DNA from 3 places in the Xenorhabdus sp. PB62.4 genome. Region 2 is predicted to be linked to each of the others. Evidence: predicted binding sites of a transcription regulator. Region 2 holds the regulator's gene; each other region holds the start of a gene.
The links. The regulator LexA, encoded in region 2, represses DNA repair genes until DNA is damaged. The targets are predictions, from matches to a motif close to TNCTGTATGTACATACAGNA.

Region 1 (5,478 bases), on a different contig from region 2:
ATCCAAGCCAGAGTTCAGTCTACTCAGTTGGGCTGCAATGCTGTTTGCTGCTGGAATAGGCATTGATTTGATGTTTTTCTCGGTGGCTGAACCTGTGACGCAATATATGCGGCCCCCAACGGGTCAGGGGGAAACGATTGAAGCAGCTCGTCAGGCGATGGTATGGACATTGTTCCACTATGGCCTGACGGGCTGGTCTATGTATGCTTTGATGGGAATTGCATTAGGGTATTTTAGTTATCGTTATAACCTCCCTCTGACCATTCGTTCGGCGCTTTATCCCATCTTCGGTAACCGAATAAAAGGCGCAATCGGTCATGCTGTGGATATTGCCGCAGTGATAGGGACAATTTTCGGGATTGCAACCACACTGGGAATTGGGGTGGTACAACTGAATTATGGCCTGAAAGTACTTTTTGGATTACCCCAGGGCTTGGGAGTACAGGGAGGCTTGATACTATTATCTGTGGTGATGGCCATTGTTTCTGTGACTTCTGGTGTAAACAAGGGGATTAGATTTTTATCTGAGTTGAATGTGCTATTGGCTCTTGGATTGGTTCTGTTTGTCTTGTTTGTGGGGGATACTGAATTCTTGCTTAACGGGTTAGTACAGAATGTCGGGGATTATATTAGCCGTTTCATGGGCATGACGCTGAATAGCTTTGCCTTTGAGCGCCCGAATGAATGGATGAATAGCTGGACGCTATTTTTCTGGGCATGGTGGGTAGCTTGGTCGCCGTTTGTTGGCTTGTTTTTGGCGCGTATTTCCCGTGGCAGAACCATTCGTCAGTTTGTCATGGGAACATTAGTCATTCCATTTGTTTTTACACTGTTATGGTTATCGATTTTTGGTAACAGTGTGTTGTATGAAATCCTTCATGGTAATCGTCAATTGGCCGAAACAGTGCTGCAACACCCAGAACAAGGTTTTTATGGTTTGTTGGCACTTTATCCGGCCTTCACATTCAGCGCATCTGTAGCCACGATTACGGGATTGCTGTTTTATGTGACATCCGCGGATTCTGGATCGTTGGTTTTAGGGAATTTCACATCTCATCTGAATGATATCAATAACGATGCCCCTAATTGGCTGCGAATTTTCTGGTCTGTAGCAATTGGAGTATTAACATTAGGTATTCTAATGACAGATGGTATCTCTGCTTTGCAGAATACAACGGTCATCATGGGGTTGCCTTTTAGTTTTGTGATCTTCTTTGTGATGGCGGGATTGTATAAATCTTTGCGTGTAGAAGATTTCCGTAAAGCCAGTTCATTGCAAAATACCTCCCCGACTCTTGTGCATGATAATGGATCATTGAATTGGAAGCAGCGCTTAAGCCGTATGATGCATTTTCCTGGTACGAAAAATACTCAACGGATGCTGGATATGGTATGTCGTCCCGCCATGTTGGAAGTTGCGAAAGAGTTAGTCGTGCGTGGCGCGAAAGTTCAGTTCCATGCCTTGCCTTCGCAAGAGGACAGGCGATTAAATCCATTGGAGTTGGTTGTTGATTTGGGTGATGAGCAAAATTTTATCTATCAGATTTGGCCACAACGTTATTCCGTACCCGGATTTACCTATCGGGCTAGATCTGGCAAGTCTTACTATTACCGTTTGGAAACGTTTCTGATGGAAGGAACGCAGGGTAATGATTTGATGGATTACACAAAAGAGCAAATTATCAGCGACATTCTTGATCACTATGAAAAGCATCTGAACTTTATTCACCTTAATCGCGAAGCACCGGGGCAGACATTGATTTTTCCAAGCGGAGGATAAGATTAAATGATGAAAAACGCCTGCACTGTATGAATCGCAGGCGTTCTTTTGTCTATCTGAGATAATTAACCGTTTACCATTAATGATTAATTTTTTTATCCATTTTCTGAATGGTAAGCTTTAGGATAAATTTTACTATAATAGCTATCCAACTCAGACTCCGACATTTTTGATATTTCAATATACTTTGGTGAAAACAGAACCAAAAACGACACTAATCCCATTAAAGCAGAAAAGACGAGTAATAAAATTCTTATATCATAGCCTTCTACAATATATGTCGCGGATATCATTCCCAACGGTATTGATACAATGCAGATAGCGAGAAATTTGGATTCCATTGTATTACGATGAGTTTCTGGTGTTGCAAGGCATCGAATTGAGGTGGTATTGATGTTATAAATGACCACCCCTATTCCACTAATTAACATATAAACACATAGTCCGGTTAATGATGTTGCTGTAGAGATCCCGGCTATACATACAGAGATTGTTAACGCTGCAACAAAGGCACCATGAGCCTTACAGAATAACTTATTCATATATTTAATAATAATGACACTTCCAATCATCATGCCTAATCCAAATGTGGCTTCGGCAATTCCTACTTGTAAGGCGCTCAGTTTAAATTCGTTTATAATAATAAGTGGAGTGATATAGGTAACTAATGGAACTATGGTGAAATTAAAAAAGGAGGAAACAATGACTAAACTTGCCTCTGTCGGGTTTTTAGTAATGATTCTAATGTTTCCTATCTTACTTTTATGATTTTTTTGGGGTTTTTCGGTTTGTTTACCCTTGATAAAGTAAAACCCAATAATGGATGAAATAGCCATTGATGAAATAAAAATTAAAGCGCCATCAATTTTTAAATAGTGGATTACGATCCCAGATATGGCAGGGCCAAGAATAATATTAACGGAATTAACAATTCCTCGATATTTAAATGCAGATTCTAATTTATTTTTATCACTGATTTCTGGAAGGATACTTGTACCAATCGGTTGAATGAGTATGGCTGAGATAGAAGCGAAAATATAAATAATACCTAAAGGAAGGTATAGGTTTTTATCTATAAAATTAGAAAGAATAAAAAGCAAGGCTGTTGGGATGATACAACATAATAGTATATTTTTTTTATTGAATCTGTCGCCAAGATCACTCATAAAAACCAGAAATAAGACTTGTAATAACCATGACGAAAAGATAAACCATCCAAGCTGAAAGTCGAGATTCAGCACTTCAATCATCCACCATGAAAATAGCATGCCAAATGCCCTTGTGGAGGATGTAAATAAAATATCAGATATTTGATATAGGAAAAATGACATATTATTTTTCATTACTACCCTTATTATTTTTAATAAAGTATATCTACTTGATCAACTTAGCTAATGTTACATATGAAATTCATTCATGTCACTGTTGTACTAAAACTAATTGATATATTCAATTGGCGTTTTGTGATATTGATAGAATATTAATCTAAAGTTAAGTAAATCTCAGGTTTTTTATATTGCCTAATTTAGTAAGGCTGTTCAACTCAATATTTTTTGCTGTTATTCATCTTTTTTACTGCTATTCAACCGATTTATTTAATATTTTGGTTTTAATTCAACCACTCATGATGCTTTGCGGTGGCTGCAAGTCAATCAAAAAAATTGATGAGTTATGTTTACATTCAAGGGGATGAGCCTGTTGAAATTGCGCTAAAAAATTAGCTAGAGTTTCATAATTCATTTATGTATATTTATACAGTGTTTTGGCATGGAGAGATCAGATGCGCAAAATTATTCATATTGATATGGACTGCTTTTTTGCTGCCATTGAAATGAGGGATAATCCATCACTTCGCAATATTCCTATTGCAGTGGGGGGAAGTGCTGATCGAAGAGGTGTAATCAGTACGGCGAATTATCACGCCCGGCGTTTTGGGGTTCATAGTGCGATGTCCACTGCGATGGCATTAAAACTCTGCCCTCAATTGAAAGTCATTCCTGGTCGAATGGCGATTTATAAAGAAGTGTCTCAACATATCCGCCAAATTTTTTCCCGTTACACAGAGTTGATTGAACCCCTCTCTTTGGATGAGGCTTATCTGGATGTAACAGACTGCCGCTATTGCCACGGTTCCGCTACCTTAATTGCCCAAGAAATTCGTCAGGTCATTTTTGATGAATTGCAATTAACGGCCTCTGCTGGTGTTGCGCCTGTCCGGTTTTTAGCCAAAATAGCGTCTGATATCAATAAACCGAATGGTCAATATATTATTTCTCCTGAACAGGTAGAAATTTTTGTTAATTCGTTGCCATTACGCAAAATTCCCGGCGTCGGAAAAGTGACAGCCAAGCGTCTGTCAGACATGGGCTTGGAAACCTGCTCTGATGTTCGGCACTACGATAAGCTGGCGTTAATAAAAAGCTTGGGCAAATTTGGTTTATCACTTTGGGAACGCTGCCACGGTATTGACGAACGGCAGATTACACCAGAGCGTTTGCGTAAATCTGTCGGGGTGGAAAAAACGTTGGCGCAGGATATTCATGAATGGCACGAGTGTGTGGAGTTGATTGCAAAACTTTATCCTGAGTTGGAAAAACGATTAGAAAAAGTAAAACCGGATCTGCGCATTGCTCGTCAGGGGATCAAATTAAAGTTTGATGATTTTCAATTGACAACACAGGAGCATACTCACCCTTTATTGGATAAATCCGATTTGATTCAGATTGCAAAACAAGCCTGGGAAACTCGTAGAGAAGGGAGAGGGGTTAGGTTAGTTGGGTTGCATGTCACCCTGCAAGATCCACAATTGGAACGCCAGCTTTTATTAGAGTGGTAAAGTTGAAGTGATAAAGATGCAGTCAATAAACAAACAGAATCTGGAAACTGAATCTCCCCTACGACAAATCGCAGGGGAAAGATGATATAGTTTTTGGTTACTTTTTATTGCTCTTCTTACTCTTTAACCGGAATAGATTTCAGAATCGCGGTGAGTAACTGCCAATATTGACCAACGCTCTTAATGTGAACTTTTTCATCAGGAGAATGAGCACCACGAATGGTTGGGCCGATGGAAACCATGTCCATGTCAGGATATGGCTTTTTGAACAGGCCACATTCCAGACCAGCGTGGATCACCATAATATTTGGTGTCTTGTCGAAAAGTTGCTGGTAAGTTTCGCGAACTAAATACATCACTGGGGAATTGGCATCAGGCTGCCAACCCGGATAACTGCCACTGGCTACTGTTTTCGCACCAGACAGTTTTGCCAGAGAATGCAGCATCTCAACAACATAAGATTTGCCAGTTTCGATCAGCGAACGAATCAGGCAAATAATTTCGACTTTTTCCTCATCCATTGTCACAACGCCGACGTTCAGCGAAGTTTCTACAACACCTTCGGCGACATCACTCATACGGATAACACCGTTAGGCATGGTATTGAGCATGGAAAGGAAACGAATCTGGCAATCTTCCGTAAACGCCTGCGATGATGTTTCGGTTTCATTCAGTAAGAGGGTAAGGTTAGCTTCAACGACCGCATATTCGTTTTTCAGTGTTTCCAGATAGCTATCTTTCAGTTGATGCAGTTTTTCAAGTTTATCGGCTGGAACTGCAATGACACTGGAACCTTCACGAGGAATGGCATTGCGCAGGGTTCCCCCTTGCAGGTGAATTAATTTCAAGTCTAATTCATCTG
Region 2 (5,478 bases):
CGATGTAATATCCTTCATCTTGGTAAACAAACTCAGGTTCTGACTGAGTACGATATTTTTTGTATTTATCTTCAGTACTTTTGATTTCTTCGAATTTCTTCAATAACTGAAAAGAACACGTTTTATTATATCGGAGGAAGTAAAAAACAGATTCACTGATAAGTTTATGCTCTTCCAGTGCTCTAACCGTATAAAAACCAATATCTGACTTACGGAATTTTTGCTGATAACGTTCTCCATTGACATACAGAGTCAACGATGAGTGATCTTTTTCGCTATTGCGGGCCACTCTCTCTTCTCGCTTTTTATGACGTACTTCTATCTGGTAATCCATCGCTTCAGGAAGGGGAATAATTTGCTCAACATTCAATAAGAGTTTTTCACCAATTCTAAAAGGTTGAAGACGAACACAAGTAATGTCCAGCCCCATATCATTCAACCATAAAACTGATGTGGTAATTTCTTTAGAAAAGTTACAAGCAGCTAAGACAATACGTGTCTCTTTAGCAAAATCACCTTGTTGTGGTGAGTCCCATCCCAGAAAATCTAATATCGAACTTTCAGCATCAATATTTTGCCCCATTCGATTTAAAAAATCCCTGTAAGCACTAACTGCTTGCTCCCAAGTTAGATTCGCAACCATAGCAGCATAACGAATCGCTTGGAGTTCCATATGACCACCATCATCATCCCGCTTTAGTTCTATAACGACAAGATTTGCAGACTTATCAATACCGAGTAAATCAAGACGACGATTAGAGTCCACAAAATGGCTATATTCTTCGGCGATCACTAATGTATCAGGGCTAATAGCTTCAATATTTAATTTTAAGAGGCGCTGAATGTCTTCACGTTCCTTCAACTTTTCAGCCTCAAATGAAGTCATTTCAACTTTTATTAACGAATCCTCTGTTAATTCATATATTGTCATTTAAGTTCCCTCATCCCTACTCGACATATCAAAAATGACCCGGTTAAATTGCTGTGTGTTTTCTGGGCCATCTAACAAACCAATAAATTTATCAACATTCAAATGCTCAAACATTTCACACGTATCTTTGCTCTTTTTTAATACACTTCCCAAATGTACGGAATAACGTGAATGGTAAGATCGCCGGGATGGGTAATCGTAAATCAAGTTGATTTTCCATCTTCGGTTCCTTTTGCAATACAGAGTAAAACCTATCCAAGCAGGCGATCAATGTCACTATTCAGTGCAAAATTCAGTGCAGGATGCGGATTTCAGTATGGTTATTATCTTCATCCATTATTTCATCGTTGAGCGGATCTTCCATCTGATCTTGTAATATAGAATTTACGACATCAGCAAAACCATCTTTCATATATTGTTCCATGAAGATGCCTTTCGGATCTGGCCAAGGTAATTGCGCTATAGGCCAATCACAATATTCTTTATAAAATCGGAATTCTTTCAAACGACCTTTTACTGTATCAAAATCCCGGCTCCAATAAGCGTTACCTAACCGGTAATTAGTGTAAAACGCATCAAAGCTGCCAAAAATTTCATAAACATAATCCGCAGTTTTCAATATATTTTTCCACGCTGTTTCTTCACTGATATAACCCGCGGAAAAACAGTTCCGGCTCAAAACAATTGCCCGCCAAAGATCAAATCCCCAAAGCAAAGCGGGAGGACGCCCATCAATTGACCGAGAGCATTGTTGGACATATTCAGGTGATTCTTCAATCAAGCTGCCCAGTACCGTAAACATTTCTCCATCGGTAAAAACTGCATCAGCAGCAAAGCGTTCTGAGTGCATTCCTGTCCATAAATCATGCAATGTTTTCCAATAATCTTTTTCATCAAGAATGCCCCAGTTTTGGTAAACTTGAGATTGGTGAGGTTCTGCATCAGACAAAGGCAAAATACGGTATTGATAGTTATCGTGAGCAACTCGACTTTTCAGAGGATAATGCTCTAAGGTTTCTGTCCAAAATCCATCGTAATAACAACTCACTATATGCAGACGCAATGCCTGACGTTTTTCTTCCGGCAAAACAGCATATTTTGCTTGCGAATAATAACGTTTTTGCTCAGCAATAGGCAGGTTTTTGAGACGTCGGAAGCTATAAATAGAAAGAGATACACCGATTAAGCTTAAACCAACCAATACAGCCCAAAGTATATAACCCATGAAAGGTATGTTACCAGCACTGAAAATCAATCCCGTTATCCCTATCGATAACCCACTCAGTAACAGTGTTGTAATCCAAAGTATACTTAAGCCAACTGCCTGAATAGGTTTAAGAAACGCCATTCCTTTTCTTTCTTTGAGGATTGCTTTGACTATCCTAAAACCATCAACAGGAAATCTTCTATTATTCGGGTGGTTCTGTAGTAATTCTTTCATTTTTAATCCATTAATTTGTATTTTACGATACTGAAATTTATTTCCGTCCTAAATGGAATTATTGGAGTAAAAGTCATTTATTGTATTGACTACTGCAATTTATCTCTATCTGTAATCATATGAGAATATTCTTTTCTTTCATTGACTATAACTGTTGTTATATTGAAATAATGAATTGTTAATTTCATATCATCACTCTTATTGACCAATTTAACCATTTATATATTATCCAGTATTTTCACTTTTATTTTTTCCTTTTTTTAGCCCATTTTATTGTCCTTATCCGTCGATTGATTTTCGTTCTCCATATTCATTGGTAAGGGTATGTCACATAATGCCAAGATAGCCAGCCGCCTTATGTATATCAGGCATCAGAAAAGCGCTAATCATTGTGTAGGCTCCACTCTCAAGCCCAAAAACATGGTAGTATTAAAGTCATTAACATCGTGTAGGTGTGAGAGGTGTAATGAAAACTATCAATCAAAAAAAGTTGCTGGCACTGGCTGAGACAATCTGTCTGTCAAGAGGGGTTCGTTTGACACCTCAACGCCTTGAAATTCTTCGTCTAATCGCTGAACAGCCCAGCGCAATAAGTGCCTATGATTTACTAGATTTGCTACGTGAAGTCGAACCACAAGCCAAACCGCCAACGGTTTATCGTGGTTTAGAATTTCTATTGGAACAAGGTTTTATCCACAAAATAGAATCCACAAACAGTTATGTTCTCTGCCATCATTTTGAGGAACCCAGCCATACCTCAGCGATGTTTATCTGTGAAGACTGTGGCTCCGTAACGGAAAAAGACGCGAAAGATGTTGAATCCACTATTCAACAGCTCGCACAAGGCACAGGGTTTCATTTACGAAATAGTGTGATAGAAGTGCATGGTTTGTGCTCTTCTTGCTATGAAATCGATTCCTGCACGGAACGAGATACATGCGAGCACAATCATTCAGTTACAGAGAATAAAAAGAAATAAGGTGAGAATGCTGAAGCCTGATTAAACGGTGAGGCGGTCATGGTTGATGTACTCACTTATCCTCATGTCACCGCTTAATCTACGTTTAACGGGAACCGGGAAAATGACCGCCTCAGAATGGCAAAGTGCAATTATCCGTTTTTACGCTCAGAACCAGTCTCCGCTACGAATAACGCCTACTGCCAATCCTTCAATAGTGAAGCTCTGTTCACTCAAATCTACAACAATCGGCTTGAATTCTGGGTTTTCAGCAATCAGCTCAATTCTGTTCCCTGTTTGTTTAAAGCGTTTTACTGTGACTTCATCTTCAATACGCGCCACAATGACTTGCCCATTATGAACATCCTGTGTCTTATGAACAGCCAGTAAATCCCCGTCCATAATACCGATGTCTTTCATAGACATTCCACTGACACGTAACAAAAAATCAGCACTTGGTTTGAATAATTCAGGATCAACCTTATAGTGACTTTCAATATGTTCCTGAGCCAGCAGTGGTTCGCCGGCAGCAACACGACCGATTAGCGGTAATCCCGCACCTTCATCTTGCTCTTCGAGAAGCAAACGGATACCTCTGGATGCACCAGAGATAATCTCTATCACCCCTTTACGTGCCAGAGCCTTTAAATGCTCTTCTGCCGCGTTAGGTGAACGAAAACCCAGACGTGCCGCAATTTCAGCACGTGTTGGTGGCATACCCGTTTGCGAAATATGGTCACGCACCAAGTCATAGACTTGCTGCTGTCTGGCAGTTAATGCTTTCATTTCGCCCCCTGTTTGTTTATACAGTCAGACTGTGAGTATATACAGGTAAATTAGAATTGGGAACCTGTTAGCATGTAAAAGCAGCTAAATAACGTATTTTGATGAAAAAATACATCATCTCAGAGTATAAAATGCGACCAAAGAATTGTTCCCCAAGTCAACAGCGCAAGAATTATGGTTAGCAATACAGCCGCTGATCCCATATCTTTCGCCCGGCCCGATAATTCATGATATTCACTACCAATACGATCCACGACGGCTTCTATGGCACTGTTAAGAATCTCAATAATGATGACAAGCATGACCGAACCGATAAGCAAGAGCCTCTCAATTAAGCTGATGTCTAAAGAAAATGCGACGATGATCGCAAATATGGCAGTCACTGCCTCCTGCCGGAATGCCGCTTCATTTTGCCAAGCAGCCTTAATTCCTTTCGCTGAATAGCCCGCAGCTTTGATGATGCGGGTCAGACCTGTTGATTGATTTGCCATGGTAATTTTTTTAATCAGCTTAATGATTGTATGGTCATATAACTTTTAGCTCTTATTATTGTCTTATTTCCACAGATCTCAAAATCTGTTTCTGGTATCCTTGCGACGCGTTGCTAACAAGAGGCTTAAAGCAGTTATGTCAGGTTGGCGTAAAATATATTATAAATTATTGAATTTACCACTAAAATTATTAGTAAAAAGTAAACTTATCCCTACGGATCCCATTGCTGAGCTGCGTCTTGATACGACACGGCCCATTTTGTATGTGCTGCCGTACCATTCAAAAACAGACTTATTGACCCTGCGTCAACAATGTCTGGCGCAAGATCTGCCGGATCCGTTGAATCCTTTGGAAATTGGGGACACGCAGCTTCCTAGCTGTGTCTTTATTGATAACGGCCCACGTGTGTTCCGTTGTTATGCACCAAAACATGAATCTGTGAAAATCTTTCATTCTTATCTGGATCTGCATCGCAATAATCCTGATTTGAATATCCAGATGGTGCCAGTTTCCGTGATGTTTGGTCGCTCTCCCGGGCGTGAAGGACATGAAGGGAACACAGCGCCGCAGTTACGTCTGCTAAATGGTGTGCAGAAGTTTTTTGCGATCCTGTGGCTTGGGCGGGATAGTTTTGTGCGTTTTTCTACGCCTGTTTCCTTACGCCGCATGGCTGATGAACACGGTGCGGATGATATTATTGCCAATAAACTCGCTCGTGTTGCGCGGATACATTATTCCCGTCAACGTCTCGCGGCTGTTGGGCCTCGTTTGCCTGCCAGACAAGATCTGTTCAACAAGTTATTGGCTTCAAAAGCGATAGAAAAAGCAATTGCTGATGAAGCACGCAGCAAGAAAATCTCTCCCGAAAAG
Region 3 (5,478 bases), on a different contig from region 2:
GCAACTCGCTCAGTCGGAGCAAACATACCTTCCCCGGACGCATGCCAAGTAATGGTTTGGTGTTCTATTTGATAATAGCCACCAATACTTGGACGATCTTTCGGTAGTAAAGAGGAAATCGTATGAGATAAAAGAGACAGATAAGCATCACTCTCTTCAGCCTTTAGCAGCATAAAAGGTTGGCGCAGATTAGCCTGACAAAAAAGAGTTAACCCACTGTGTAGTCTGGGTTGAACCTCATCCATTGTGATGGGGGACAGTTCAGCGACAGAATTAAAGAGTGCTTGATAAGGCGCATTGTTTGGCTGTAATGCTTGCCAGTCTAATTTTATATTCGTCAAAGTGGTAGCTACATATAGTGAAAAGGGAAACATTTATTATACAAGATTAGACAATGAACCAACATGCCAGAATCTTAAAAGAAACGACATTTGAGCCAACACATTTTGCTTGTAAAATATGCCAATATCTTGTGTTGCTATGAGCAATTCAAAGAAATAATTGCTATGCTTAATTTAAGTTACGCTGTCACTGAGAGATGAAATGAAATATCAACAATTGGAAAATCTGGAATGTGGCTGGAAATGGGCATATTTGGCAAAAAAACACCGTGAAGGCGAACAGATTACTAAATATATTGAAAAAAGTGCAGCGCAGGATGCGGTCAATGAATTGATGAAACTGGAACGTGAACCCATTAAGGTGTTGGAATGGATCTCGCTGCACATGAATTCGGATTTATCTAACCGGATGAAACAAACAATTCGGGCACGGCGTAAACGCCATTTTAATGCAGAACACCAGCATTCACGCAAAAAATCCATCGATCTGGACTTCCATGTTTGGCAGCGACTTTCTGCTCTCTCTCGACGTCGGGGCAATACTTTATCGGAAACGATAATACAGTTGCTGGAAGATGCTGAATATAGAGAAAAATATACGCACCAGATGTCGAGTTTGAAGCAGGATTTAGAAGCTATATTGAGAAAATAGTCTCAACTTACTCACAAACTCAATCTACGCACAGAAAAGAAAATATGGGCAGAAAAAACAAAACCCCATCTGAAATAGGGTTTTGTTGATCAATCTATCAGAACAAGATTACTGTGCTACTTTTGGTTGAGTAACAACTTCTTTAGTGCCCTGAATATTGATAATTACACGGCGATCTGGAGCCAGACAGTCGATAAGTTTAGCGCGAACTTTGATGTTGTCACAGGTAGAGCCAGTGACAGGGCTTTCCTTACCGCGGCCTTCTGCCTGAATGCTGTTTGCTGGGATGCCTTTAGCAACCAGATAATCTACAACAGATTGAGCGCGTTTTTGGGACAATGGCAGGTTGTAATTCTGGCTACCGATGCGGTCAGTGTAACCCATTACTACAACGTTCCCCTGATTCGGGTCGATTTTAGCCAGTTGGTTGTAGAGGTTATCCAGCTCTTGTTTACCTTCTTCTTTCAGCGTTGATTTGTTGAAGTTGAACAGAACGTCAGAGCGCAGAGTAAAGCTCTTGTTTTCAACAATGGGTGCTGGAACGACCGGAGCCGGAGCTGCTGGTGCAACAACCGGAGCGACAGCTTCATCTTGACCGAAGCGGTAAGAAATGCCAACGCTCAGCAGGCCGTTATCTGGACGAGCACCAACGGTGGTTGCATCACCGATGTTATTGGTCCACTGGTAATCCAGACGGGTTGCCAGGTTTTTGGTCAATGCGTATTCAACACCAATCGCAGCCAAAGGAGAAACACCCGTATCATGGTCTTTCTTATTTACTTGTTTAGGAGATGCAGCATTGGCGTTGTAAGTTGCAGAAGAGTCTGCACGCCATACCATACCACCCAGGCGTGTATAGACGTCAAGATTGTCCATCACTGGGTAGCTCAATTTTGTTGTCAGTTGAACACCCTGAGCGCGGAAAGCACCGTTATTAACGCTGCCTTTATAACCCATGCGACCTAACCAATCATAACCCAGCTCAAAGCCCAGATATGGATTTGCCTGATAACCGACATAGGCACCTGCGCCTAGTTGACTTTTGCGAGTTGGGCCGTTGCCAATTCGATTATCATAGTCATTACCATAGAAATTTACATCATGGTATTGAGACCAGCCCAGCTTAGCACCGGTATACCAAGTATTATCCTTTGGAGCTGCTTGAGCAGCAGTTGCGAAAGCTGCCACTGCCACTGCTACTGCGATAGCTGTCTTTTTCATTTTACGCCTCGTTATCATCCAAATAGGCAATTGGCCTTAAAAGCCTTATTATTAGCCATTGGTTAAAATGTTCGATTAGGTAACTGTGCTCCTGTCAGGAGATATTTCCTGAAATATAAGAGTGGTAAGCACAAACCTAAACTGTGTAAAGTCTACAACGAACTTAAAAAGTTACAAGTACACTGTGACTAGTGGCACAAAATTTTTAATTAGCGTTATACAAATAAAAAATATTTCTGACAAATATTTACAATATTGACCATATCAATATGTTGATTTTTATTGTAAAGGAAGCTGATTATCAATTAGTAGCTTATTTTTTATAAAAAATATTGGGATAATTCCTAAATTTTGTTAGTGATAGTAAATAGAGTGAATATGTAACCTATTTGATGATGAAACTAATTGATGAGTTAAGTTTTGTGGCCGCATAATAAAACCGAGCGCGGTGCCTCTTTGCGCTGCCAATTGTAATCTGTTCACTTCATATTCAGACAAGTCAGGCAACCAACCCAATACAATGCTGTAATTACCGCTTGCTAAAGCCTTTTCCATGGCACTGATTGAAGCAATGGGACGGATCTGGTTTAGTTGGACGACTTTATTTAAAGGAAGCCCAGAGCTTATCAACCATTGGCGGCTTAACCTCTTGTTGGGCGTTACCCAAAGTAACCATCGATTTTCATTTCCGGACTGACGTAATAAAGGAAGCAGAATGTGATTAATCGTTGGTTGGTGCTCGTTGTAGACCAATTCACTGACCATACCTTTTACAGTTGATGAAGCGCATTGGAGTGATTCTATAAAAGACAGTCTTTTCACGGTCATCCCAACCATTTTTTTGTCTGTTTTATGTGCGTTATCTGCCGTGTCAGCAGTTACCGTTTTATGCTCAGTGGGATATCTCCACGATGATTGAATGCCCATAATGTTCCTCGCCATAATGAACTGTATATTTATACAGTATAACGCTATTTGATTAAAAGCAAGTCTCTTTTTTTCAAAGCGCTTCGCAAAAATTCACAGAAATTCGGATTTTTCCGACTTAACGGTTGGCAGTTGGAAACAGATTGCGTATGGTTTTAATTAATTGTTCTTGTTATCTATTTTATTAATAGCAGGCATGGTTAAACATTATGTTGGAATGTGATTCATGGAGTGATAAAAATGTTTTTATCCGAACCGCGTTTTACCCAATTACAATACGGCGTATCTTTATTGGGAAAGCTTAAGAAGAAATCTCAATTTGGTGGCATTGGGTTGTTAATTGACGGTGTTTTATTTGCTATCAGCTCTGAGGGGGAACTTTATCTACGAGGAAGTAGCCGTGCTGAAGTGTTATTTCAGGCTAGGGGCATGGAAAAATTTATTTATTCAAAAAGGGGGATACCTGTGACCTTGCGGTATTACCGCGTTAATGAATCACTTTGGCAAGATAAAAATCAGTTGTTTGAATATATGCAATTAGCCTACCAATATACTATGGAAGAAATTGTTGATAGGCAGAAAATGCCTCTCAGGCTTAAAGATCTCCCCAATTTAGGGATTGCTTTAGAAAGACAGCTATGGAAAGTGGGCATCTCTAAAGTAGAAGATTTGAAAATGCTGGGAGCCAAAGCAACTTATCTCAAACTACAACAGCACAGGAAAAAAACAAATGTTAGTTTGTTGCTTGCTTTGGCTGGTGCAATAGAGGGATGCCATGTCGCGGTGTTACCGGAGCAATTACGTGATGAATTAATCAGTTGGCACGATGAATGGCTCCACCAAAATTCGGACTATCATTCGTAATGAGAGATATTTGATGGATAGGGGCAATGCCCCTATTTTTCAGTAATAGATAGTTTTTCTGTCATAGCTCGAATTGTATGACTTAATATAACCGGGCTTCGTTCAAAATCACCCAATGAATTATTTAAGTACTCAAGAAAAATTAATTGCAAATTGATCGCTATAACCTTCCAATAACGTATTTAGCTCATACTCCATGGTATCTTGAGTCCAGGTGATAAAACGTCGCCAGTGATATTTGGCTTGTTTCCAGACGATTTCAATCAGGTTCAGCTCTGGGCTGTAGGCGGGAAGATAGAGGCATTTAACTATATACAAGGTCAATATGATAAAAATATGACTGAAATGAAAAAATAGTTAATATAAATAATATCTTACGCATTGATAGTCAATAGATACCTACTTAATTTGTACTAAAATATTAGGAGTAGGTATGTCAGAAAGAAAATATAAGAATCCACAGGTTAATCTACGCCTGCCTGTTGAACTAAGAGATAAGGTAACTAAGCTCGCAGAGGTCAATGGCAGATCATCTAATCAAGAGATGGTAGCTGCTATTGAGGCTTGGGTGAGTAAAAATGAAGTTAACTTAGATGTTAGTGTTACAGATGTCACTAATAGAGTGACAGTTTTGGAAAAAGAAATAGGACTGACAAAGAATTGCTTAAATAAAGACCTAGTTGCTCAACTTTGCGGTGCTGATTGGTTAACATAAGGCAAAGTAACTAAATGAGGGTTTGGGATGAAGAAGTTAATTGTTGGATTGTTGGCAGTTGTGGTGCTGAATGGGTGTGCCGGTCAATCTAAGGAAAAAGAACCGCTACCTAAAGTAACTGTAGAAAATCAGCGCTGCTCTAGCGATTCTGAATGTAGCGCCATGTGGGGTAATGTGCCAAACTAGAGTTAATCACAAGAGTGCGTGTTGACACGGTATCTAACATTTATATCTCAACGTATTCTCCATCTGGTGATAGGTTTTTAGGTGGCTCAGCTAAATTAGTTGCAATAAACGATAAGGAAAAAGAGATTCAACCATCATTTAATTGCCTTCGCCACATGGATGATTACAGTTGTCAAAAATTAACTATATTAGCCACTAATGCTTTTAATGAAGGTATGAAAGGGATTAAAAAATTATATAGTGATCATAGAAAATGACCAGCTATTTTCAGAATCTTCATTTAATTTAAGTTGGCCACAAATGACCTTGCAATACAGATCACAAATCATGCCTCTGGAGTGAGGCTTTTGATATTTCTTTGCTAACATCCTTAAGGAAAATTGGACGTTGTTGAGGATGGTTATGAAATCCAAATCTCTGGGTCTAGACCCATTATATTGGCAGGCTGTTGACTTTGTGATTAGAAAAGACTACGCATCAATAGAAGAAATACAAAGAGAATTAGATATTGAATGGCAAAGAGCAAACAGGTTAATCAATGAGTTGGAGCTGACTGGGGTTATATCAGGCAG

Region 1: the regulator LexA is predicted to act here: its motif matches at 3,521-3,540, upstream of dinB (DNA polymerase IV).
Region 3: the regulator LexA is predicted to act here: its motif matches at 3,161-3,180, upstream of sulA (SOS-induced cell division inhibitor SulA).

Annotation. Positions count from the first base shown of each region.
Region 1 covers NZ_NKHR01000003.1:89,575-95,052, forward strand. Annotated here, with positions in the region: gene Xenpb_RS03660 (choline transporter) at 1-1,780, shown strand, start outside; gene Xenpb_RS03665 (MFS transporter) at 1,876-3,138, opposite strand; gene dinB (DNA polymerase IV) at 3,561-4,616, shown strand; gene pepD (beta-Ala-His dipeptidase) at 4,733-5,478, opposite strand, start outside.
Region 2 covers NZ_NKHR01000032.1:6,699-12,176, forward strand. Annotated here, with positions in the region: gene Xenpb_RS17345 (hypothetical protein) at 1-931, opposite strand, end outside; gene Xenpb_RS17350 (DUF1266 domain-containing protein) at 1,224-2,372, opposite strand; gene zur (zinc uptake transcriptional repressor Zur) at 2,839-3,351, shown strand; gene lexA (transcriptional repressor LexA) at 3,499-4,116, opposite strand; gene Xenpb_RS17365 (diacylglycerol kinase) at 4,236-4,607, opposite strand; gene plsB (glycerol-3-phosphate 1-O-acyltransferase PlsB) at 4,744-5,478, shown strand, end outside.
Region 3 covers NZ_NKHR01000025.1:37,700-43,177, forward strand. Annotated here, with positions in the region: gene Xenpb_RS16295 (Lon protease family protein) at 1-341, opposite strand, end outside; gene matP (macrodomain Ter protein MatP) at 544-993, shown strand; gene ompA (porin OmpA) at 1,102-2,214, opposite strand; gene sulA (SOS-induced cell division inhibitor SulA) at 2,569-3,141, opposite strand; gene Xenpb_RS16315 (TfoX/Sxy family DNA transformation protein) at 3,382-4,005, shown strand; gene Xenpb_RS16320 (transposase) at 4,138-4,323, opposite strand; gene Xenpb_RS16325 (Arc family DNA-binding protein) at 4,439-4,720, shown strand; gene Xenpb_RS16330 (hypothetical protein) at 4,748-4,906, shown strand; gene Xenpb_RS16335 (hypothetical protein) at 4,921-5,163, shown strand; gene Xenpb_RS16340 (DNA translocase FtsK) at 5,309-5,478, shown strand, end outside.